Regions from separate parts of the Variovorax boronicumulans genome, predicted to be linked through region 3. Evidence: predicted binding sites of a transcription regulator. Region 3 holds the regulator's gene; each other region holds the start of a gene.

Region 1 (5,857 bases), on a different contig from region 3:
GCCATCGGCCATCGCGGCTTGACGTCGAAGGCATAGCGCTCCGAGGCCTGCGACAGGCCCGACTGCAGCCGCATCGCGGCGGCCATGGCGATCATGGCGCCGTTGTCCGTGCACAGGTGCAGCTCGGGGTAGTGCACGCGCACCTTGCGCTTGGCGCAGGCCGCGTTCAGCTGCTCGCGCAGGTTCTTGTTGGCCCCCACGCCGCCCGCCACCACCAGCCGCTTCAGGCCGGTCTGGTCCAGCGCCGCGAGCGACTTCTTCAACAGCACTTCGACGATCGCCGCCTGCGTGGAGGCGGCCAGGTCGGCCTTGCGCGCCTCGAGCTGGTCGCCGAGCTTCTTGGCCTGCGTGAGCACGGCCGTCTTCAGGCCGGCAAACGAAAAATCGAGATCGCCGCTGTGCAGCAGCGGGCGCGGCAGCTTGAAGGCCGCGGCGTCGCCGCCTTCGGCCAGCTTCGCGAGCCAGGGGCCGCCGGGGTACGGCAGGCCCATGAGCTTGGCGCTCTTGTCGAAGGCCTCGCCGGCCGCGTCGTCGATGGTTTCGCCGAGCAGTTCGTAGCGGCCCACGCCGTCGACCCGCATCAGCTGCGTGTGGCCGCCCGACACCAGCAGCGCCACGAACGGAAACTCGGGCGGGTCGGCGCTCAGGAACGGCGACAGCAGATGCCCTTCGAGGTGATGCACCCCCAGCACCGGCTTGCCCAGCGCCACGCCGAGCGCGCAGGCCACGCCCGCGCCCACGAGCAGCGCGCCGGCCAGGCCCGGGCCGCGCGTGTAGGCCACCACGTCGATCTCGGCCAGCGAGCGTCCGGCTTCGGCCATGACGGCTTCGGTGAGCGGCAGCACGCGGCGGATGTGGTCGCGGCTGGCCAGCTCGGGCACCACGCCGCCGTAGGCCTGGTGCATGGCGATCTGGCTGTGCAGCGCGTGCGAACGCAGCAGCGGCAGCGCGTCGCCGTGCGACTCGACCAGCGCCACGCCGGTCTCGTCGCAGGATGATTCGATTCCCAACAAGAGCATGGCGCCGAGTGTAGGGGCCGCCCGCCGGCGGCGCCCGCGAAGGGACAAGCGAGGCACGGAAGTTGCACGAGCGGAAGGCGCCCCTTCTGCGCCCCCACGAATGACTTCCGGCCTGAGCTTCCTGATCGCCGCGCGCCGATGCGAGATCGACGCGCTGGACCAGCTCGCGCGCACCAGCGAGCTGGTCGGCGCCATCGGCCGGCTCGTGCATGCGCTGCAGCGCGAGCGCGGCATGTCGAATGTGTTCCTGGCCTCGCACGGCGGGCGCTTTGCCGACCAGCGCGGCCCGCAGATCGCCGAATGCCTCGCGCTCGAGCAGCAGGTGCGCGCCGGCTTCGACCGGCTTGAGGCCGAGCACCACCGCGCGGTGGGCGCCGGCCATGGCGCGCGCCTGTTCAGCCGCATCGCCTGGGTGCTGCCCGGCCTGGACGCCCTGCCCGCGCTGCGCCGGCGCATCGACGCGCTCGAACTCCAGCCGGCACAGGCCGTGGCCGCCTTCGCCAAGCTCGTGGCCGGCCTGCTGGCGGTGGTATTCGAGGCGGCCGACGGCGCCACCGACCCCGAAATCTCGCGCCTGCTGGTGGCGATGTTCAACTTCATGCAGGGCAAGGAGTTCGCCGGCCAGGAGCGGGCCTTCGGCGCCGCCGCGCTCGCGCTGGGCCGGGGCGACGACGCGCAGCGCCAACAATGGCGCCACCTCATCGAGTCGCAGGAGCGCTGCTTCCAGGTGTTCATCGATTTCTCGGGCGACGCGGTGCGCACGCTCTGGCACGACAGCCAGTCGGACGCCGTGCTGGCCGAGCTCGAGCGCCTGCGCCGCAAGGGCGCCACCTCGGTGCCGGCCGACGCGCTGCTGAGCCAGGCCTGGTTCGACTGCTGCACCCGGCGCATCGACGCCATGCAGACGGTCGAGAACCGCCTCTCGGCCGACCTGCGCGCGCTGTGCGACCACAAGACCGCCCAGGCGCGCAGCGAACTGGCGGCCTACCGGCAGCTGCTCGGCACGCTGGCCCCGCAGGCCGGCGGCGCGCTGTTCTTCGACGATGCCCAGCAGGCGCAGGACGCCACGCCGGCGCAGCTGGGGCGCCACCTCGAGCGCTCGGTGCTCGACATGGTCCAGGAGCAGTCGCAGCGCCTGCAGGCCATGAGCGACGAACTCGACACCGTGCGTGCCTCGCTCAACGAACGCAAGATCGTCGAGCGCGCCAAGGGCCTGCTGATGGCGCACCGGCGCCTGAGCGAGGCCGAGGCGCACAAGATGCTGCGCCAGACCGCCATGAACCAGAAGCGCCGCCTCGTCGACGTGGCCGAGTCGATGCTGGCCATGGCCGACTACCTGCCGCTCGAACCTGCACCGCGGCGCTGACCCGGGCCGCTTGGATTGGTGCAGCGCACAACAGTTGTGCGTAGCCCGGTTTCGCAGGCCGACTGGAACTTTCTCCCGCACCGGCGCGCCCTGCCAGCTATCTTTTCCATAGCTCCCAACGGCAGTTGCGAGCTGGCACACCGCTTGCATGGAGCTTGTCACAGACCGCAAGGTCTTCAGGCAGGTTGCACCCAACGGCGGGTGCGGCCCACCGAACCGGACAAAGGCGTCCCCATCCCGCAAGGGCTCGTTCACGAGCAGCCCCTGCGCGGTGCGGACGCCTTTTCGTTTTTGTCTTTCACTTCTGGAGCCCCGCCCATGTCCGATCTGCTGCTGAAAACCAAACTGAGCCGGCGCCGCGTGCTGCAGGCCGCCGCCCTCGGCGCCGTGGGCATCGACCCGGCGCTGCGCGCCGCCGTCTGGGCCCAAGGCTCGGACAAGCCCGAGAAGGAAGAAGTGAAGATCGGCTTCATCCCGCTGACCGATTGCGCCAGCGTGGTGATGGCTTCGGTGCTGGGCATCGACAAGAAGTACGGCGTGAAGATCGTGCCCAGCAAGGAAGCCAGCTGGGCCGGCGTGCGCGACAAGCTCGTGAACGGCGACCTCGACATGGCGCACGTGCTCTACGGCCTGGTGTACGGCATGCACCTGGGCGTGAGCGGCCCGAAGAAGGACATGGCCGTGCTCATGACCCTCAACAACAACGGCCAGGCCATCACGCTGTCCAAGAAGCTGGCCGACAAGGGCGCGGTCGATGCCGCCTCGCTCGCCAAGCTCATCGCCAAGGAAAAGGGCGAATACACCTTCGCCCACACCTTCCCCACCGGCACGCACGCCATGTGGCTCTACTACTGGCTCGCCTCGGCCGGCATCGATCCGTTCAAGGACGTGAAGAACATCACCGTGCCGCCTCCGCAGATGGTGGCCAACATGCGCGTGGGCAACATGGACGGCTACTGCGTGGGCGAGCCCTGGGGCCAGCGCGCGATCATGGACGGCATCGGCTTCACCGGCATCACCACCCAGGACATCTGGAAGGACCACCCCGAGAAGGTGCTGGGCTGCACCGCGGAGTTCACGAAGAAGTACCCGAACACCGCGCGCGCCGTCACGGCCGCGATCCTCGAGGCCGGCAAGTGGATCGACACCGGCCTGCAGAACAAGAACAAGATGGCCGAAACCATTGCTGACAAGAGCTACGTCAACACCAGCGTGGACGCGATCAACCAGCGCATCCTGGGCCGCTACACCAACGGCCTGGGCAAGAGCTGGGACGACCCCAACCACATGAAGTTCTACAACGGCGGCGCCGTGAACTTCCCCTACCTGTCGGACGGCATGTGGTTCCTCACGCAGCACAAGCGCTGGGGCCTCTTGAAGGAGCACCCCGACTACCTGAAGGTGGCCACCGAGATCAACCGCATCGACATCTACAAGCAGGCCGCCGCCGCGACGCAGACGCCCGTGCCCAAGGACGTGCTGCGCACCAGCAAGCTCTTCGACGGCACCGTCTGGGACGGCAAGGACCCGAAGAAGTACGCCGAGTCTTTCAAGCTCCATGTCTGAGGAGAAACGCACCATGGTCAGCGCTGTCTTCCATTCCCCGCTCGACGCCGTGGCCTCGCAGGTCGCCGCGCCCGTGGTGTCCAGGCCCCTGGCACCCGCCCCTGCTGCGGCCGTTGCGGCGGCGGCACCCGTGCCGCGCACCCGCGCGCCCCTCGATCTGCGCGCCTTCTGGATGCGCGTGCTCCCGCCGTTCCTGGGCTTCGGCCTGCTGGTGCTGGTGTGGGAGATCGTGGCCATGAAAAGCACCACCGGCTTTCCTTCGCCGCTGGCCACCTGGCAGCAGGCGCTCACGGTGTTCAGCGATCCGTTCTACAGCAAGGGGCCGAACGACCAGGGCGTGGGCTGGAACGTGCTGTCGTCGCTGCAGCGCGTGGCGCTGGGCTTCGGACTGGCGGCAGCGGTCGGCATTCCGGCCGGCTTCGCCATCGGGCGCTTCGAATTCCTCTCGCGCATGTTCAACCCGCTGATCAGTTTGTTGCGCCCGGTGTCGCCGCTCGCGTGGCTGCCCATCGGCCTGCTGGTGTTCAAGGGCGCCAACCCGGCCGCGATCTGGACCATCTTCATCTGCTCGATCTGGCCGATGGTCATCAACACCGCCGTGGGCGTGCAGCGCGTACCCAGCGACTACATGAACGTGGCCAAGGTGCTCAACCTCAGCGAATGGAAGATCCTCACCAAGATCCTCTTTCCCGCCGTGCTGCCCTACATGCTCACGGGCGTGCGCCTGGCCGTGGGCACCGCGTGGCTGGTGATCGTCGCGGCCGAGATGCTCACGGGCGGCGTCGGCATCGGCTTCTGGGTGTGGGACGAGTGGAACAACCTCAACGTCGCCAACATCATCATCGCGATCTTCGTGATCGGCATCGTCGGCCTGGTGCTGGAGTTCGCGCTCATCAAGCTCGCCACCGCATTCACGTTCGAAGAGGTGAAGTCATGAACGACGACAGCAAGTACATCGAGATCCACAACGTCGAACAGGCGTTCAAGACGCCCAAGGGCCGCTTCGTCGCGCTGCGCGACGTGAACCTGAACGTGGCCAAGGGCGAGTTCGTCACGCTCATCGGGCACTCGGGCTGCGGCAAGTCGACGCTGCTGAACCTCATCGCCGGGCTGACCACGCCCACGCAGGGCGTGCTGCTGTGCGCCAACAAGGAGATCAAGGGCCCGGGTCCCGAGCGCGCCGTGGTGTTCCAGAACCACTCGCTGCTGCCCTGGCTCACCTGCTTCGAGAACGTGTACCTCGCGGTCGAGCGCGTGTTCGCGGCCACCGAGAACAAGGCGCAGCTGCGCGAACGCACCGACGCGGCACTCGCGCTGGTGGGCCTCACGCCCGCGGCGCAGAAGCGCCCCGGTGAAATCTCGGGCGGCATGAAGCAGCGCGTGGGCATCGCCCGGGCGCTGTCGATGGAGCCCAAGGTGCTGCTGATGGACGAGCCCTTCGGCGCGCTCGACGCCCTCACCCGCGCCAAGCTGCAGGACGAGCTGCTCGCCATCGTGCAGAAGACGCGCAGCACCGTCGTCATGGTCACGCACGACGTCGACGAGGCCGTGCTGCTGAGCGACCGCATCGTGATGCTCACCAACGGCCCGGCCGCCACCATCGGCGACGTGCTGGCGGTGGACATCGCGCGCCCGCGCAACCGCGTCGCGCTGGCCGAAGACCCGGCCTATGTGCATGCGCGCAAGGCGGTGATCGATTTCCTCTACACGCGCCAGGCGCATGTGGAGAAGGCTGCGGCCTGACCCGGCAGGCGCAGCACGACGGGCATCAAGACATGATGACCTGCAGGCTGTGCTCGTACCACCCCGTGAGGCGCTCGAAGGTGTCCACGAGCGCCTCGCTGGAACGCACCAGCGTGGCGCGCCCCTCGGCGCTGTCGAGCGCCTGCACGCCGCCGACGAGGCG
Region 2 (5,857 bases), on a different contig from region 3:
AGTTCGCGACCACGCCGGTGGGCGCCTCGACGGTCTTGTCGCCGATCTTCACGACGGCCGCGGAGCCGGGCGCGCCGGCCACGTTCTCGTAGCTCACCGAGTTCTGCACGAGGTAGCGCTTGGCGATGTCGCACGAGCTCTTGAAGTCGATCTCGCGGGCCACCGGGTTGCCCTGGAACGAGCAGGTCTTCGGGTCGGCCGTCACGGTGACGCCGGCCGTGGCTTGTGCGCGGGCCAGGTCGGGGTTGGCGGCTTCGGTCAGCATCTTGAAGACCGGGAAGTAGGTGACCACGGCCAGCAGGCAGCCGGCCATGATGATCGGCTTGCGGCCGATCTTGTCGGACAGCGTGCCGAACACCACGAAGAAGGGCGTGCCCAGCAGCAGCGCGGCGGCGATCATCAGGTTGGCGGTGGTCGCATCGACCTTGAGCTGCTGCGTCAGGAAGAACAGCGCATAGAACTGGCCCGAGTACCAGACCACAGCCTGGCCGGCCGTGAGGCCGATCAGCGCCAGGATCACGATCTTCAGGTTCTTCCACTGGCCGAAGGATTCGGCCAGCGGTGCCTTCGAGGTCTTGCCCTCGGCCTTCATCTTCTGGAAGGCCGGCGACTCCGACAGCGTCAGGCGGATCCACACCGAGATGGCCAGTAGCAGGATGGAGACCAGGAACGGAATGCGCCAGCCCCACTCGCCGAACGCCTGCTCACCGAGCCAGGTGCGCACGCCCAGGATCACGATCAGGCTCAGGAACAGGCCGAGCGTGGCCGTGGTCTGGATCCACGAGGTGTAGGCACCGCGCTTGCCGTGCGGCGAGTGCTCGGCCACGTAGGTGGCGGCACCGCCGTACTCGCCGCCGAGCGCCAGGCCCTGCAGCATGCGCAGCGCGATCAGGATCACCGGCGCCGCGACGCCGATAGTCGCGTAGCTGGGCAAGAGGCCGACGATGAAGGTCGACAGGCCCATGATCAGGATCGTCACCAGGAAGGTGTACTTGCGACCGATCATGTCGCCCAGGCGGCCGAACACGATGGCGCCGAACGGACGCACCAGGAAGCCGGCGGCAAACGCCAGCAGCGCGAAGATGAAGGCCGCGCCCGCATCCAGGCCGCTGAAGAACTGCTTCGCGATGATCGCGGCGAGCGAACCGTACAGATAGAAGTCGTACCACTCGAACACGGTGCCGAGCGAGGAGGCGAAGATGACCTTCTTCTCCTCCGCGGACATGGGCCGGGGGGCCGGATGCGGCACTCCCCTTGAATCTAGCGTGGCTGCCATCGTCGTCTCCTGGTGTGTATGTATGCGTCCATCGGTTCCCGGCATTCGGGACCGTGGGGCATTCTTGGAGGCGCGACTGACCCGAGGCTTTCGCGAAACTGAACGGGCGCTTACGGTTTAGGGTGAAACCCGCGCTGCTCGTTTCAGCTTGTAAGAAACAAGGACCCTGCGCGGGTTTGTCCTCAGTCCTTGCTGCGAAGCAGCAAAAAAGCCTCAGCTCTTGCGCAGCAACGAGGGGCGCTGGTCGGCGCCGGTCCATTGCGGACCGTCGAACCAGGCATCGCCCTGCAGGTAGGCGCGCAGCATCGCGAGGCCGTCGAAGCCCCAGAACAGGCGCCCGTCGACCACGTAGCAGGGCACGCCGAACACGCCCTGCGCCACGGCCTCGTCGGTGTTGCGCTTGAGCAGGGCCTTGTTGTCGTCGCCGTTCACGTCGCGCTTCGGCTGCAGCTGCGCCGTGAGCGCGGCCAGCCGCGTGGCATCGCCCGCCTCTTCGCCGCCGCGCCACACATGGCGAAAGAGGGTTTCGGCCGCGAGGCGGCTGATGCTGCCGTCGTCGCCCGTGGCCACGGCCAGGCGCAGGTGCGGCAGCGGGTTGTAGGGGTGCGAGGCCGGCATCTCGATGGGGATGCCGTGGGCCTGGCCCAGCCACAGCACGTGGCGGTAGGTCCAGCTGCGCTTGGAGGGAATCTCGGCCGGCCCGAGCTGGCCGTGGTGCTTGAGCAGCGCGCCCAGCAGCACCGGCTTGTAGGCCACGCTCACGCTCAGGCCTTCGAGCGCCTCGGGCAGCTGCTCGAACGCCAGGTGCGCGTAGGGCGAGATGAAATCGAGATAGAAGTCGATGTGCTTCATGCGTCGTGGTCTCCTGTGGTGGGTTCGGGCACGCGCCAGATGCCGGCCTGGGCCCGCAGTTCGATCGCGCGCCACACCTGGCGGCGGCTGTCGTCTTCCATCTTGCTCCAGCCGGCGATCTCGGGAATGGTGCGCAGGCACCCTTCGCAGAAGCCGCTCAGGCGGTCCATGCGGCACACCGACGAGCACGGCGAGGGCACTTCGCCGTCCATGCGCTGCACGGTCCCGGCGCGCTCGGCGAGCGCATGCGCTTCGTCGAAGTTCACACCACGTCGGCCACCGGCGCGCCGGTGAGCTTCTCGAGATCGGTCGGGTGCAGCTGGAACACGGCGTGCGGATGGCCCGCGGCGGCCCAGATCTCCTCGAAGCGGAACAGCTCGCGGTCGATGAGCACCACGGGCTTCGTCACATGGCCCACCGGCGACACGCCGCCGATGGTGAAGCCGGTGCGCGCCTTCACGAAGTCGGCGTCGGCGCGGCCGGTCTTGCCGACGATGGCATCGACCTTCTTCTCGTCGACGCGCTTGTCGCCCGAGGTGATGACCAGCACCGCCGCCTCGTCGCTCTTGCGCCGAAAGATGATGCTCTTGGCGATCTGCCCGACCGAGATGCCGAGCGCGTCGGCGGCCTGCTGCGCGGTGCGGCAGGCGTCGTCGAGCATGCGGGGCGCATGGGGATGGCCGGCGTCCTGCAGCACGCGGGAGACGCGCTGGACACCTTCAGGGAGGGAATGGAGTTCGGAGCCGCACATGGCAAGTTCTTCGGGGTTCGTGGGGGGCGTTCGCCCTGCGTTGCAAGGCCCCGAGCATACGGAAAAGCCCCGCGCACCGACGCCACCGCCCGCATCCGCCCCTCCACCCCGGCGCACCAATGCGGAGAGCGCCGGCGCACGACGCCCGTGCGCGGCGTGCCGGCCCCGGTCCGTTTTCGGTGCGCCACCGGCCGATGAGCCCCGCCGCACGGGCTTTTGAGCGCGGCACGCTTATTGCTGAACACGGTGGCGACCCACCGGCCTCTGCGGCGGGTTCGCAATGCCTCCGCTAACGACGGCGGGGTTCAAGCGCACCGATGGCCGCCCGCCGCCGGTTCGTCTGCTCCAACCCATTTCGCATCCGTTCCGTCGCGGGGGCCCCAACGACGCTGTCTGTTCGACAGCGGCTGCGGGGGCGCCTTCCAGGGCCGGTTGCGTGCAGGACCCCCAATGAAGATCGCAGTCATCGGCCACGGCATGGTCGGCCACAAGTTCCTCGAGCAACTCCACACGCTCGGCATTTCCGACGCACAGGTCACCGTGCTGTGCGAAGAGCCGCGCCCGGCCTACGACCGGGTGCACCTGTCCGAATACTTCTCCGGCAAGACGGCCGACGACCTGTCGCTGGTCGAGCCCGGCTTCTTCGAGCGCAGCGGCTTCACGCTGCGCCTGGCCGCGCGGGCCGTGGCCGTCGAACGGCGCAACAACACCGTGACCACGGCCGACGGCGAGGTGATCGCCTACGACAAGCTGGTGCTGGCCACCGGCTCCAACCCCTTCGTGCCGGCCGTGCCGGGCCGCGACCGGCCGAACTGCTTTGTCTACCGCACCATCGAGGACCTGGACGCCATGAAGGCCTGCGGCGCCAAGTCGCGCAGCGGCGTGGTGGTGGGCGGCGGCCTGCTGGGCCTGGAATGCGCCAAGGCGCTGCGCGACATGGGCCTGGAAACGCACGTGGTCGAGTTCGCGCCGCGCCTGATGGCGGTGCAGGTCGACGAAGGCGGCGGCCGTGCATTGCGCGGCAGCATCGAGGCGCTGGGCCTGCACGTGCACACCGGCCGCAACACGGTGGAGATCGTCGACGGCGCGAGCGCGCGGCACCGCATGGTGTTCGCCGACGGCACGCACCTGGAGACCGACATGATCGTGTTCTCCGCCGGCATCCGCCCGCGCGACGAGCTCGCGCGCCAGAGCCTGCTGGCCGTCGGCCCGCGCGGCGGCGTGGCGATCGACAGCCACTGCCGCACCAGCGACCGCAACGTCTACGCCATCGGCGAATGCGCGTCGTGGAACGAACAGACCTTCGGCCTCGTCGCGCCGGGCTACGACATGGCCCGCGTGGCCGCGCGCCACATCGCCGGCCAGGACGACGCCGCCTTCACCGGCGCCGACCTGAGCACCAAGCTCAAGCTGATGGGCGTCGACGTGGCCAGCATCGGCGACGCGCACGGCAAGACGCCGAAGTCGCGCGCCTACCAGTACATCGACGAGCGCAAGCAGGTCTACAAGAAGATCGTCGTCAGCGAAGACGGCAAGCAGCTCTTGGGCGCGGTGCTGGTCGGCGACGCCAGCGAGTACGGCACGCTGCTGCAGCTGGCGCTCAACGGCATCGCGCTGCCCGACGAGCCCGAGTTCCTCATCCTGCCGTCCAGCGACGGCAAGGCCAAGCCGGGCCTGGGCGTCGATGCCCTGCCCGACACCGCACAGATCTGCTCGTGCAACAGCGTCACCAAGGGCCAGATCTGCGAGGCCGTGGGCCAGGGCGTGTGCACGCCCGCCGAGATGAAGGCCTGCACCCAGGCCGGCGCCACCTGCGGCGGCTGCGTGCCGCTGGTCACGCAGGTCATGAAGATGGAAATGGCCAAGCGCGGCATGGCCGTGAACAACCACCTGTGCGAGCACTTCCCGTACTCGCGCCAGGAGCTGTACCACCTCATCCGCGTGGGCGAGATTCGCAGCTTCGCCGACCTGCTCACGAAACACGGCAAGGGCCTGGGCTGCGACATCTGCAAGCCGACCGCCGCGAGCATCTTCGCCTCGTGCTGGAACGAGTTCGTGCTCAAGAAAGACCTGGCCGGCCTGCAGGACAGCAACGACTACTTCCTGGGCAACATCCAGAAGGACGGCACCTACTCCGTGGTGCCGCGCATGCCCGGCGGCGAGGTCACGCCCGAGGGGCTGATCGCCGTGGGCCAGGTCGCGAAGAAGTACGGCCTGTACACCAAGATCACCGGCGGTGCGCGCGTAGACATGTTCGGTGCGCGCGTCGAGCAGCTGCCGGCCATCTGGGAAGAACTCATCGCCGCCGGCTTCGAGTCGGGCCATGCCTACGGCAAGTCGCTGCGCACGGTGAAGAGCTGCGTGGGCTCCACCTGGTGCCGCTACGGCGTGGACGACAGCGTGGGCCTGGCCGTGGAACTGGAGAACCGCTACAAGGGCCTGCGCGCGCCGCACAAGATCAAGTTCGGCGTGTCGGGCTGCACCCGCGAATGCGCCGAGGCGCAGGGCAAGGACGTCGGCATCATCGCCACCGACAAGGGCTGGAACCTCTATGTGTGCGGCAACGGTGGCATGAAGCCGCGCCACGCCGAGCTGCTGGCGAGCGACCTGAGCAAGGCCGACCTCATCCGCATGATCGACCGCTTCCTGATGTTCTACGTGCGCACGGCCGACCGCCTGCAGCGCACCAGCACCTGGCGCGAGAACCTCGAGGGCGGCCTCGACTACCTCAAGGGCGTGCTGCTGCAGGACACGCTGGGCCTGGGCGCCGAGCTCGAGGCGCAGATGCAGCACGTGGTCGACACCTACCAGTGCGAATGGAAGACCGCGGTGAACGACCCCGCCACGCGCCAGCGCTTCCGCTCCTTCGTGAACAGCGAGAAGCCCGACGAGCACATCGTCTTCGTGCAGGAGCGCGGCCAGAACCGTCCCGCACGCCCCGAGGAACGCCGCGAAACCAGCGCCGCCTGAGCCAACGA
Region 3 (5,857 bases):
CGCGCAGCGACGGGCTCGCGGCGGCGCTGGGCATGGGCGCCGGCGGGCTGGCGTTCTCCATCGCGGCGCTGGCCGGGCTGCAGGCAGCGTTCCTCGCGGTGCCGGCGCTGTACCTCGCGATCAAGGCCTTCGGCGGCGCCTATCTGATCTACCTGGGCTTTCGCATCTGGCGCGGCGCGCGGCAGCCGCTCGCGATCACGCCCGACACGGACGCCTCGCCCCGAAGCCAGGGCCGCAGCGGACGCACCTTCCTGCTCGGCCTGGCCACGCAGATCAGCAACCCGAAGACGGCGGTGGTGTACGCGAGCATCTTCGCGGCCTTCCTGCCGCGCGAGGTGCCGCTGGTGCTGGCGCTCGCGGTGCCGGCCGTGATCTTCTGCATCGAGACGGGCTGGTACGCGATCGTCGCGCTGGCACTGTCCTCGGCCGCGCCGCGCGCGGCCTACCTGCGCTACAAGACCTGGATCGACCGCGCGGCCGGCGGCGTGATGGGCCTGCTGGGCCTGCGGCTCGTGTGGTCGGCCGTTCGCGGCACCTGAGGCGCTAGAGCAGGCTCTCGGGCGTGAGCGGCGACAGCAGCTCGAGCATGGTGCGGTCCCAGAAGCCCGAGTCGGGCTCTTCGTGCAGCACGGTGGTCTTGCCGCCTTCCTCGCTGACCCATTCGATGCGCCGCGAGCCGACTGCCGCTGCATCGCCGCCCTCGGCAAAGCGCAGCCGGTAGGCGCCCTGCTGCTTGAGCACGTCGAGCAGCTTCAAGGTCTGCTGCGCCATCTCGGGGCTGCGGATGAACAGGCCGATCTCGGTGTTGTGAATCTCGGAGCGCGGATCGAAATTCATCGAGCCGACGAACAGGATGCGCTGGTCGATCACCGCCGACTTGGCGTGCAGCCGCCCCACCGACGTGCCAAAGAGGCCGAGGCGCACGCTGCGCCGCGTGCGCGCGGAACTCAGCTCGTGCAGCTCGGCGCCCAGCGCCAGCATGTCGGCGCGGTAGCGGCGGTAGGCGGTGTGCACCAGCGGCTCGTCGGTGGCGGCGAGCGAGTTGGTGACCACGCTGATCTTCACGTTGCGTCCGCGGATCTCGCGCATCACCTCCAGCCCCGACGCGCCCGGAATCAGGTAGGGCGACACCAGCGTCACCTCGCTGCGCGCGCGGCGCATCTGCTCGACCACGTTGTAGCGCACGCTGTCCACGTCGAGCAGCGGCACGCCGCCGTACGACGCGGTCTTGCCGATCACGCGGTCGGGCGAATCGGCATACGCCTCGGCGGTGGTCCAGATCAGGCCCAGCTTGCCGGCGTCGAGGTCGTCGGCCACCGGGCTGTAGCCGAGCAGGTCGTTGGGCGCGGGCCTGGGCGGCGGCGGCGTGGTGTCGGGGCCGGTGGCGGCGTCGAAGCGGCGCTGCAGCTCCTCGCGCGGCAGGTCGGTGTGCACGACCGCGCCGATCGGGCGCACGTGCGGGCTGTTCCAGTACTGGTCGAACAGCACGCCCAGGCGCGGGATCAGCGCACCCGTGACGAAGGTGTCGAGGTCGATGAAGTTGGGGCCGGTGGTGCGGCGGAAGTACTGGTTGCCGATGTTGCGCCCGCCCGCCACGGCCATCGCGCCGTCGGCGATGAAGAGCTTGTTGTGCATGCGGCGGTTGACGCGGCTGAAGTCGAACAGCGATGCGGTGAAGCGCTTGAGCAGGCTGCCGCGCCCGGCCGGGAACGGGTTGAACAGGCGCAGCTCCACGTTCGGCGTGGCGGCCAGGCCGAGCAGCAGCTCGTCTTCGCCGGACGTGTACAGGTCGTCCATCAACAGGCGCACGCGCACGCCGCGCTGGGCCGCATCGCGCAGGGTGCGCAACAGGTAGCGGCCGGTCTCGTCGTTCTCGATCTGGTAGTACTGCACGTCGAGCGTGCGCTGCGCGCGGCGCGCCAGCTGCAGCCGCGTGTCGAAGGCGAAGTCGCCGCCGGGCATGAGGCGAAAGCCGCTGAGGTCGGGGTCGGGCTGCGAGGCCAGCGCGATCTTGCCGAGCGCGGTGTCGGCCGAGACGGCGATGGCCTTGGTGGGCGGGCGCGGTGCGTCGTCGGGCAAGGTGGCACAGCCGGCGAACAGCGATGCAGCCACGAGGGCGAAGACCCAATGCCCCCAGCGCGACAGCAGGCGACGGGTCATTGTGGGCTTTCTACAGGGCTTTGCGCAGGTTGGCCGGTGCGATGCGCAAGGCTTCGCGGTACTTGGCGACGGTGCGGCGCGCGCACTCGATGCCCTGCTCTTTCAGCATCTCGGAAATCTGGCTGTCGGACAGCGGCTTCTTGATGCTCTCGGAACTCACGAACTGCTTGATCAGCGCGCGCACCGCGGTGCTCGACGCATTGCCACCGGTCTCGGTGCCCAGCGCCGAACCGAAGAAGTACTTGAGCTCGACCGTGCCGAAGGGCGTGGCCATGTACTTGGCGGTGGTCACGCGCGAGATGGTCGACTCGTGCAGGCCCAGCTCGTCGGCGATCTCGCGCAGCACCAGCGGGCGCATGGCCAGCTCGCCGTGCACGAAGTAGCTCTTCTGGCGCTCGACGATGGCGTTGCTCACGCGCAGGATGGTGTCGAAGCGCTGCTGGATGTTCTTGATGAACCAGCGCGCCTCCTGCAGCCGCTGAGACAGCGCCTGGCTGCCTTCGCCCTTGTGTGACTTGAGCGCGCCGGCGTAGATGTCGTGCACGCGCAGGCGCGGCATGACCTCGGGGTTGAGCATGACGCGGAACTTCACGTTCGTGCCGCGCCCGGTCTTGGTGACGATCACGTCGGGGATGACGATGTTGCGTTCGACGTCGACGAAACGGCGCCCCGGCTTGGGTTCGAGCCGCGCAATGACCTGCAGCGCCGAGCGCACCAGGTCTTCGTTGGTGCGCGTGAGCGTGGCCAGGCGCTTGAAGTCGCGCCGCGCGAGCAGCTCCATGGGCTGCTTGCAGATCGCGATGGCGGTCTTGCGGATGAGCGCTTCGGCCTCGGTCTCGTCTTCGCTGGCGAGCGCCTTCAGCTGGATGCTCAGGCATTCGCCGAGATCGCGCGCGCCGACGCCCACCGGCTCCAGGCTCTGCAGCAGGCCCAGCGCCACCTGGAAGTGGTGCACGAGGTCGTCGAACTGGTCGTTGTCGTCGCCCGCCAGGCCCGAGGCCAATGCGGGCAGCGAGTCTTCGAGGTAGCCGTCGTCGTTGAGCGACTCGATCAGGAAGCGCAGCGCGGCGCAGTCGTTTTCATTGAGCCGCAGGCTCAACGCCTGGCGGTGCAGGAAGGACTGCAGCGACTCCTGGCTGCGCGCGAGTTCGGTGGCATCGGCACGCTCGTCGTCGCCCAGGTTGTTCTGGCGCGCGGGCGCATCGCTGCCCCACTCGCTGTCGTCGGGCGCCATGTCGACGGTGCCGTCGCCTTCCCAGTCGGGCTCGCGCTCGGCGATCTCGGCGGCGGGGCCATCGGTGTCGGGGGTCGAGGTGCTGGTGTCACTGGACGTGGAGGAAGTGCTGGCGGCGGACGGCGTGAACTCGGCCTCACCCTCGCCCGCGTCGTCGCGCGGCACCGGCGCGTCGGCCGTGTCCAGCCCGAATTCCTCGCGCGCCGCTTCTTCCGCGGTGCGCTCGAGGAACGGGTTCTCGTCCAGCATCTGCTCCACCTCCTGGCTCAGTTCGAGCGTGGAGAGTTGGAGCAGGCGAATGGACTGCTGCAGCTGTGGCGTCAGCGCCAGATGCTGCGAGACGCGAAGGGACAGCCCTTGCTTCATGGAGACCCGACCCTCCCTTACATGCGGAAGTGCTCGCCCAGGTACACCCTGCGTACCTCGGCGTTGTCGACGATCTCCGAGGGTGTGCCTTGTGCCAGCACGTGCCCGTCGCTGATGATGAACGCGTGATCGCAGATGCCCAGCGTTTCACGCACGTTGTGGTCGGTGATGAGCACGCCGATGCCGCGCTCTTTCAGGAAACTGATGATCCGCTGGATCTCGATCACGGCGATCGGGTCGATGCCGGCGAAGGGCTCGTCCAGCAGGATGAAGCGCGGCTGGGTGGCCAGCGCGCGTGCAATTTCAACGCGGCGGCGCTCGCCGCCCGACAGCGCGAGCGCGGGCGAATCGCGCAGGTGGTCCACGCGCAGGTCGGCCAGCAGGTCGGCCAAGCGCTCTTCGGTGTGCTGCTTGGTCAGCGGCATCATGCGGCCGTTGGCGTCGGGCTCGCGCTGCAGCTCGAGCACGGCACGCACGTTTTCCTCGACCGTGAGCTTGCGGAAGATCGAGGCCTCCTGCGGCAGGTAGCTCAGGCCCATGCGCGCGCGGCGGTGGATGGGCATGTGGGCGATGGGCTCGCCGTCGATGGTGATCTCGCCGGCGTCGGCGCGCACCAGCCCGACGATCATGTAGAACGAGGTGGTCTTGCCCGCGCCGTTGGGGCCGAGCAGTCCGACGACCTCGCCCTTTTGCACGTCGAGCGAGACGTCTTTCACGACCGTGCGGCTGCCGTAGCTCTTCTTGAGGCCGCGCGCCACGAGGCGGCTGCCCGGAATGCCGTCGGCGGTCTGGGTTCCTGCGGTTTCGATCACTTGCGCCCTTCCCCTTCGGTGCCGCCCAGCGTGGTGCTCGGGCGCAGCCCGGCGCCGGGCGCGGGGGTGGGTGCCGGGGCCGCGGGCTTCTTGCCGCCGGCTGCCGGTGCGGAACCGCCCGCTGCCGGGGCCGCGGCGGCCTTCGGCGTGAGGATGGCCTTCACGCGGCCGCCGCCGCCCGCCGAGACGCCGGCGTTCGGCGGCACGAGGGAGCCGTTGACGGTGTAGGTGTCGTTGCTCTGGTCGTAGACGATCAGCGCGCCGCTGCTCTCGTCGTTGGCCGTGGCGCCGATCAGCCGGCGCATGACGGCACGGCGGATGAACTTGACGTTGTCGGCGCGGCTGTCGTACTCGATGACTTCCGACTCGCCCTCGATCCACTCGTCGCCGGCGTTGCGCTTCTGCTTGTAATAGGCCAGCTTGCCGGGCGCCGCCGTGACCACGCCGTACTGGTAGCCCTCGGCGTCCTGGCGCACGTCCAGCCGCGCGCCGCGGATGATGATCGTGCCCTTCGTGACCAGCACGTTGCCGGTGAACACGCTGGTCTGTTTCAGGTCGTCGTAGCGCATCGAGTCGGACTCGATGTTCATCGGCTTGGTGCGGTCGGCGGTTTCGGCCAGGGCGCCCGAGGCGGCACCGGCCAGCAACAGCGCACCGAAAGCCAGGCGGCCGAGGCGACGAAGGGTGGGGAATGTGGGGATGGAGGGCAATGTCATAAAGGCACGAAACTTGCTCTGAAACATTGTATGCGTGGGATGGCAATTGCCCACCGCCGCCAATGAAAAAGCCCGCCGAAGCGGGCCTTGCATTCGACCGAAGAACCAGGTCGTCGGGTCGGTCAGCCCTTCTTGGCTTCGCCGATGAGGAAGGTCGCGACCTGCAGCACCTTGGACATGCTGCCGGCGGTTTCGCCGTCCACATACCAGCGGCCCGCCACGGCCAGGGCCGGCACGCCGGCGACCTTGTAGGCCTCGGTCTGCTGCGCTGCGCGGCGGGCCTTGCTGGCCACGCCGAAGGACGCAAAGGTTTCCTTGAACTTGGCGCCGTCGAGGCCGGCACGCTCGGCCCAGGCCTGGATGTTGGCGTCGCCGTTCAGGTTCTGGCGCTGCGCGTGGATGGCGGCGAACACCTTCGGGTGGTACTCGTCGAGCTTGCCCATCGCTTCGAGCGTGAAGTACAGGCGCTGCTTGGCTTCGACGTCGTTGCCCACGAAGGGCACGGGGATGCGGCGGAACGCCACTTCCTTCGGGGCTGCCTTGACCCAGGCTTCGAGCGAGGGCTCGAA

The links. Region 3 encodes sigma-54, which starts transcription at its own class of promoters, with help from an activator protein. Its sites were predicted from a motif close to TGGCANGNAANCTGCTTT; they were not measured.
Region 1: VHAB30_RS05390 (CmpA/NrtA family ABC transporter substrate-binding protein) is a predicted target of sigma-54. The motif match lies at 2,519-2,536, and genes of this name have one in related genera.
Region 2: nirB (nitrite reductase large subunit NirB) is a predicted target of sigma-54. The motif match lies at 3,103-3,120, and genes of this name have one in related genera.

Annotation. Positions count from the first base shown of each region.
Region 1 is NZ_BKDH01000001.1:1,159,292-1,165,148, reverse strand. Features, by position in the region: gene VHAB30_RS05405 (alpha/beta hydrolase) at 1-22, shown strand, start outside; gene tsaD (tRNA (adenosine(37)-N6)-threonylcarbamoyltransferase complex transferase subunit TsaD) at 1-1,019, opposite strand, end outside; gene VHAB30_RS05395 (nitrate regulatory protein) at 1,120-2,385, shown strand; gene VHAB30_RS05390 (CmpA/NrtA family ABC transporter substrate-binding protein) at 2,704-3,951, shown strand; gene ntrB (nitrate ABC transporter permease) at 3,965-4,888, shown strand; gene VHAB30_RS05380 (ABC transporter ATP-binding protein) at 4,885-5,694, shown strand; gene VHAB30_RS05375 (type IV pili methyl-accepting chemotaxis transducer N-terminal domain-containing protein) at 5,720-5,857, opposite strand, start outside.
Region 2 is NZ_BKDH01000005.1:301,725-307,581, forward strand. Features, by position in the region: gene VHAB30_RS28655 (MFS transporter) at 1-1,276, opposite strand, end outside; gene VHAB30_RS28660 (2-hydroxychromene-2-carboxylate isomerase) at 1,490-2,128, opposite strand; gene VHAB30_RS28665 (DUF1289 domain-containing protein) at 2,125-2,394, opposite strand; gene VHAB30_RS28670 (YbaK/EbsC family protein) at 2,391-2,879, opposite strand; gene nirB (nitrite reductase large subunit NirB) at 3,330-5,849, shown strand.
Region 3 is NZ_BKDH01000003.1:120,798-126,654, forward strand. Features, by position in the region: gene VHAB30_RS23265 (LysE family translocator) at 1-539, shown strand, start outside; gene VHAB30_RS23270 (phospholipase D family protein) at 544-2,160, opposite strand; gene rpoN (RNA polymerase factor sigma-54) at 2,171-3,760, opposite strand; gene lptB (LPS export ABC transporter ATP-binding protein) at 3,778-4,572, opposite strand; gene lptA (lipopolysaccharide transport periplasmic protein LptA) at 4,569-5,288, opposite strand; gene VHAB30_RS23290 (thiol:disulfide interchange protein DsbA/DsbL) at 5,411-5,857, opposite strand, start outside.